One region of the Novosphingobium sp. 550D genome, then DNA from elsewhere that is predicted to be linked to it. Evidence: predicted binding sites of a transcription regulator. Region 1 holds the regulator's gene; each other region holds the start of a gene.
The links. The regulator LexA, encoded in region 1, represses DNA repair genes until DNA is damaged. The targets are predictions, from matches to a motif close to GTTCCNCNCTTGTTCT.
Positions count from the first base shown of each region.

Region 2: the regulator LexA is predicted to act here: its motif matches at 1,270-1,285, upstream of AC2S2E_RS12460 (S24 family peptidase).
Region 3: the regulator LexA is predicted to act here: its motif matches at 964-979, upstream of radA (DNA repair protein RadA).

Region 1 covers NZ_CM171613.1:2,163,928-2,166,195, forward strand. Annotated here, with positions in the region: gene AC2S2E_RS10140 (ComEC/Rec2 family competence protein) at 1-799, shown strand, start outside; gene lexA (transcriptional repressor LexA) at 846-1,529, opposite strand; gene AC2S2E_RS10150 (molybdopterin molybdotransferase MoeA) at 1,596-2,268, opposite strand, start outside.
Region 2 covers NZ_CM171613.1:2,627,436-2,629,703, reverse strand. Annotated here, with positions in the region: gene AC2S2E_RS12465 (thioredoxin family protein) at 37-552, shown strand; gene AC2S2E_RS12460 (S24 family peptidase) at 569-1,219, opposite strand; gene AC2S2E_RS12455 (hypothetical protein) at 1,332-1,520, shown strand; gene AC2S2E_RS12450 (hypothetical protein) at 1,510-1,935, shown strand; gene cysS (cysteine--tRNA ligase) at 1,980-2,268, opposite strand, start outside.
Region 3 covers NZ_CM171613.1:2,413,492-2,415,759, reverse strand. Annotated here, with positions in the region: gene radA (DNA repair protein RadA) at 1-947, opposite strand, end outside; gene dnaJ (molecular chaperone DnaJ) at 1,237-2,268, opposite strand, start outside.

The sequences.
Region 1 (2,268 bases):
GACGACCTTTGTCACTATGCCTTTGATTGCCGCGGGTTTGGTTTTCGATATGATTGGCATGGGCGGGCCGTTCTGGGGCCTTTGCGGCTTGTCGCTGGATGGCCTGATTGGGCTTGCGCGATGGGTGGGCGCGCGGCCCGATGCCGTGACGCAATTGTCGGTTATGGCGGGGGGCACCTATGCTTTCATCGTGCTGGGCCTGTTATGGCTGGCGCTTTGGCGCGGGACTATTCGACTGCTGGGACTGGTGCCTGCGGTCCTTGGTTGCCTGTGGCTGGCATTATCAGCGCCGCCCGATGTCATGATCACGGGTGACGGACGTCAATTGGGATTGATCGATCCGCAAACCGGGCAATTGCTGGTAATGGGTCAAGGGCGTTCAAATTACACTTCGGATGCCATGCAGGAAGCGGCCGGGCTGTCTGGCGCTGTATTGCCGATTGAACAGTGGCGTGGCTCGACCTGCAATCAAAGCTTCTGTCGTGTCACGATCAGGCAAGGAGAGCGGGATTGGGCCATCCTTGCGGCGCGGGGGGAAGGCTTTGTTGACGAAGCGGCGATGGCCAAGGCTTGTGCGGCGGTCGATATTGTCGTCTCACGGGTGGCGTTACAGCCTTCGTGCCGCCCCCGTTTCCTGCGCGCGGATGAGGCGCTGCTCTATCGGACCGGCGGGATGGCGATCTATCTGAACCGAGGGAAAATTGTCACTGTGGCGCAGGGGCAGGGGCAACATCCGTGGTGGCGCGCGCCTAGTCTAAAGCAGGATATGACGTCTAAAGCAGGATATGACGATAGGTGATGATTAGGAGAGGGCGTTACAACCCCCTCCCGATCAAGCAGGGTGCTTAATGATACCGGCGGAGCAAGCCGGCCAGCTTGCCTTGAACCTGTACTTCGCCGGGCTGATAATATTGCGGGTCATAGGCCGCATTGGCCGGGTCCAGGCGGACCAGACCGCGTTCGCGCCGTAGATATTTCAGCGTCGCTTCCTCGCCGCGTACAAGGGCGACGACAATCTCGCCTTCGCGCGCAATGTCGGTCTTGCGGATCAGTGCCAGATCGCCGTCCAAAATGCCCGCTTCGACCATGGAATCGCCCGAAACCTCAAGCGCGTAATGTTCGCCCGAACCCAGCAAGGCCGCCGGGACCGGCAGCATGGTCTGACCTTCCATTGCCTCGATCGGAACGCCGGCCGCGATGCGCCCATGCAGCGGGATTTCCACCACGTCATTGGCCGCGGCGGGCACGACAGGCTTGGGTGCCTCGACCACCTTCTTGGGTGCCGCAGCCTTGGCCGCGACCGGCGGGGTGACGTCTTCGGGCTGGCGCAACACTTCCAAAGCGCGGGCGCGGTTGGGCAGGCGGCGGATAAAACCGCGTTCCTCCAGAGCGGAGATCAGGCGATGCACCCCCGATTTCGACTTCAGATCGAGCGCTTCTTTCATTTCCTCAAAGCTGGGCGAAACGCCCGTTTCCTCAAGGCTGGCTTGGATGAAGCGCAGCAATTCATGCTGTTTCCGGGTGAGCATTGTGACCTCCCAACGGGGGTGTTGCGTGAACAATTGCGGAACAATTACGCAACCATTGCCCTTACGTCAAGCGCTTCCGCCATTTTCGATCAAATGGATCTTCACCCTATCGCCGGCCGCCGCCGATGGTGCATTCGCCATATGTTCGATCAGGCAATTGCTGGCCGCCATCGCCGCCAGCGCAGAGGAATCGCGCATAGGACGTGGCAGGACATTTTGGCCGTCCCACCATCCACGGATGAATTCGCGCCTGTCGGCCCCCGGACCCAGCGGTTCGCTCAATTGCGCCATCGCGGTCCTGGGCAAAGGATTGGCTGCCCCCTGCATCGCGCGCAGCAGCGGCAGCAGGAACAAATGCGCGGTCACAAAGCTGGACACCGGATTGCCTGGCAGGCCGATCACGATCTGATGCCCGCGCGTCGCCACCAGCAGGGGTTTGCCGGGCCGGATCGCGACCTTCCAGAAATCGACCTGCGCGCCCCAATTCAGCAAGGCGGGCTGGATCAGGTCGTGATCGCCCACCGATGCGCCGCCGCTGGTGACAATCACATCAACATCGCCTGCACGCGCCAAGGCGGCGTCCAGCGCAGACAGATCATCGGTCACTGGTCCAAGGCGCAGGATGTCTCCGGCCACGCCTGATGCCATCGCCGCCAACATTGCGCCGTTGCTGGCGGGCAGGCGGTGGGGCGGGCAATCGAGGCCGGGCGCCACCAATTCATCCCCGCTGTCCAAAATG
Region 2 (2,268 bases), 460 kb from region 1:
CTATATATACTCTATCGTCTTACTAAGGATTACGAGATGCGTCACCTCCTCGTCGGCCTCGCCCTTGCCGCTGCTCCCATGATGAGCGCGCCCGCCATGGCCGCCCCCGCCCCGCGCCTGCCCGAAACCAGCTTTGCCGCCCTGCCCCAGCCGTTGCCGCTGCCCTATGATGAGGCCGCCGACGCGCATAAGGACGTGGCCGCCGCCATCGCCCGCGCCAAAAAGGCCAAGAAACTGGTGCTGATCGATCTGGGCGGCAACTGGTGCCCAGATTGCCGCATTCTGGCCGGAACCATGGCTCTGCCCAGCCTGAATCCCTGGGTCAAAAAGCACTTTGAACTGGTGACCGTGGACGTGGGCCGCTACACCAAAAATCTGGACATCGGCGCGGCCTATGGCGTGACGCGTCCCAAGGGTGTTCCCGCGCTGTTCGTAGTGGATCCCAAGACGAACAAGCTGCTCAACCCAACCACTTCCGTTACGGCTCTGGCCGATGCGCGTTCGATGACGCCGCAATCGCTGGCCGACTGGCTGGCACAGTGGACCAAGTAATCGGGATGCGGGCGGTTTAAAGCCGCCCGCCCTTCCACACGACGCGGCCGATCACGGCCACCTCCTCCGGCGACAGATCGATGGGATCATAGGCCGGATTTTCGCTTTTCAGGCGCACCTTTCCGGGGCGCCCCATGTCGATCCTCTTGACCAGAACATGGTCCCCCACGCGCACCACATGGATGCCATCGGCCAAGGCGCGGCGCGACTGATCGACCAGAATTTCATCGCCATCATTGAGCACGGGATGCATCGAATCCCCCGCCACCGCGATCGTCGTCAATTGCGACGGGGTCAGCCCCATGCTGCGCAACCAATCGCGCGAGAAACGCAGGGCGCCGAACGGCACCTCTCCACCCGCAAAGGCGCCCGGCCCCGCCGAGGCGTCAACCGCCAGACGCGGCACATCGACCCAATGTTCGCGCGGGGATTTTTCCAGCGGAGAAAAGGATTTTTCCTCTGATCCGCCCAATCGCGACTCGTCGATTCCAAAGAAATTGGCCAGTTTCCGCCGGTCACCTTCCTCCAGCTTGCGCGGGCTGCCCTTTTTGACAAATTGCTGCAAGTAACTGGAATTACGACCTATTAACCCGGAAAGCGCCGCCAGGCTCACGCCTCGCTCTGCCGAAAGAGCCATCAGAGTGGATTGCGCATTTTCCTGTTCCATGTCCAAATTTATACCATAGGAAATTTCCTAGACAAGTAGGATTTCTTATGAGAACAAATGAGCAACAGATCCGGCGAATCGGACCTAACTTCAAACCAATGAAGGGGGCTTCATGCTGTTGCGAATGATAGAGGATTTCCTGTGCCGTACCGGCATGCCGTGGACAAAGTTCGGGCGCATCGTGGCCCATGATCCGCGTCTTGTCGGCGATATGCGCAATGGGCGCAGCCCCCGGCCCGATCTGGCCGCCCGCATCGAAAACTATATCACCACCTATTCGGAGATGCCCAATGCGCTTTGACTTTCGCACCAGCAACGACATCGACGCCCAGCGCGTAGCCCTGTTCAGCCCCGCCGCCCGCATGAATGAAACCAAGGGCGTCGGCGCCCCGCGCGCCCGTTTACGCCACCCTTCGGTCCTTCTGCTCGATGCGGTTATGCGCCTTGCGGGGGAACGTGGCGAATTGATCTCTCACGCCGAACGGCCTTGGGCCAGCGCGACTTTTAACGGCTCGCGCCATACGATCACGCTGCTGTTCAATGGCAAGGACGGCGCCGCCGCCGCCGAGGAATTTATCGCCAGCATTCCCGAACATGAATTCACCATCCGCGGCCAACTGGTCGCCGATGCGGTGGTCAGCGAAGTCACCCACGTTCAATTGCCCGTGGAGCGCGTCGTTGTGGAAACCGAACTGCTGCTTTTGGCCGACGGATAAGCCTTGCTGGATGGCAAGGGGCATCCGGCCCCTTGCCTAAATCCTCAACCCAATTTCCATTCCCAGCCAAGCGGGTCGCCATCCATGGCCTCGACACCCTTGGCCGCCAATTCATCACGAAGCGCGTCGGATCGCGCAAAATCCTTTTCCGCCCGCGCTTCCTTGCGCTGAACCAGAACGGCCTCGATCTCTCCCTCGGTGATCGAGGCGGCCTTGGGACGGATCCGCAGATCACCGCGTTCCATGGCCAGCAGGTTCAGGCCCAGCACATTGTCCATCGCCGTGATCGCGCCCAGCTTTTCGGTGGCCGGCACCTTCTTCATCGAGGCGACT
Region 3 (2,268 bases), 250 kb from region 1:
AAGCGTACAATCAACGCCTGAATTTCGACCAGAACTGGGCGCGTCCCCTCAATGGCGGTAAAAACCGCGCTGCCCGGAACCGGGTTTTCGCGCCCCGAAAGGAACAGCATCGACGGGTTCGAAACCTCTTCCAGCCCCTTGGTCGCCATGGCGAAAACGCCGATTTCATCGACCGGGCCAAAGCGGTTTTTCAGGTTGCGCAGAATGCGATATTGATGGCTGCGCTCGCCCTCGAACGCCATGACGACATCAACCATATGCTCCAGCACGCGGGGGCCGGCAATGCTGCCATCCTTGGTCACATGGCCCACCAACACCAACGCCGCGCCATTTTCCTTGGCATAGCGGATCAGTTCAAAGGCACAGCCGCGCACCTGACTGACCGTGCCGGGCGCGCCCTCGATCTGATCGGAATGCATGCACTGGATCGAATCGATCACCAGAATCGCAGGCGCCTCCATCCCCCCCAGCGTGGTCAGGATGTCACGCACCGATGTCGAACTGGCCAGACGGATCGGCGCGCTCTGCAGACCCAGACGTTCCGCGCGCAATCGGATCTGTCCGGGCGCTTCCTCGCCGCTGATATAAACGGCAAGCCCACCCGCCTGCGCCACCTTGGCACTGGCCTGCAACAACAAGGTCGATTTGCCAATCCCCGGATCGCCGCCCATCAAAATCGCGCTGCCCGGCACCAACCCGCCGCCCAGCGCGCGGTCGAACTCGGCAATGCCCGTGCTGCGCCGCACCAGCTTGTCATCGGCCTTGTCCAGCGGCTCAAACAGGATCGCCCGCCCGCCGCTCGACAAATCATGCTTGGCCGAAAAAACCGTCTGCGGCGCCTCCTCGCCCAGCGTGTTCCATTCCCCGCAATCGGCGCATTGCCCCTGCCAGCGGTTGGTAACACTGCCACAGGAAGAGCAGACGAAGCGACGTTTCGGTTTGGCCATGGGACGCATCGTAGGGAGAACAAAAGGGGAAATCAAGAAGAGAAGTTTTGCCTCCGGCGGGCAAAGGGATTCATCCCTTTGCAATCCCATAAATGAGTTGGGCATTCATCGCCGCGTAGCGCACCTTATAAAAATAAAAGCCTGCGGCGCTATTAAGCTGCGCCGCAGGCTTTAATATTTCCAACGCCGCGCCCGACACAAACGGCCGAAACAACAACGCAACCTATACAGTAACGGGATTGCAAAAGGATAAGTCCCTTTGCCCACCGGAGGCAAAAACCCCCAACCGTCACTCCGTCAAATCGCTCCAGACATTCTTCAACCGATCAAAGAAGCCCTTGGCCTCCGGGCATTCATCGCCCGTCTCGGTCCCCTGAAACTCGCGCAGCAATTCCTTCTGGCGGGCCGAAAGCTTGGTCGGCGTTTCCACCGCCACTTCGACCACCATATCGCCCATGCCGCGCCCGTTCAGAACCGGCATACCGGCCCCGCGCTTGCGCAATTGCTTGCCGGTCTGGATGCCTGCGGGAATGTCGATGACGTGCCTGACGCCATCCAAACCGGGGATTTCGATCTGGCCGCCCAGCGCCGCCGTCGTGAAGCTGATCGGCGCACGGGTCAGCAGCGTCGTGCTTTCGCGATCAAACACCGCATGGCGCTTGATGTGGAGGAAGATATAGAGATCCCCCGCCGGCGAGCCATTCGGCCCCGCCTCACCCTTGCCCTGAAGCCGGATGCGGTTGCCATTGTCAACGCCCTTGGGGATCGCGACTTCCAGCTTCTGACGCTTGTCGACGCGACCTTCGCCATGGCACTTCTTGCAAGGCTTCTCGATCACCTCGCCCCGGCCATGACAGGTCGGGCACGTGCGCTCGACCATGAAGAAGCCCTGCTGCGCCCGCACCTTGCCATGCCCGCCGCAAAGGTTGCAGCGGCGCTTGCCCGTGCCGGGTTCCGCGCCCGAACCGGCGCAAGGTTCACAACCCGTCGCCACTTCGACCTCGATTTCCACGGTCTTGCCGTGAAACGCGTCTTCCAGCCCGATTTCCAGATCATAGCGCAGGTCCGCGCCGCGACGCGCCTGTTGACGACCACCGCCGCCACCGCCGAAGGCATTGCCGAAGATGCTTTCGAAAATATCGCCGATATCGCCGAAATCACCGCCGCCATGGAAACCGCCACCAGCGCCCGCGCCGCCCTGCTGAAACGCCGCATGGCCGAAACGGTCATAGGCTGCACGCTTTTGCGGGTCCTTCAGGCAATCATAGGCTTCGCTGATCTGCTTGAACTTGGCCTCGGACTCCTTGCAACCGGGGTTGCG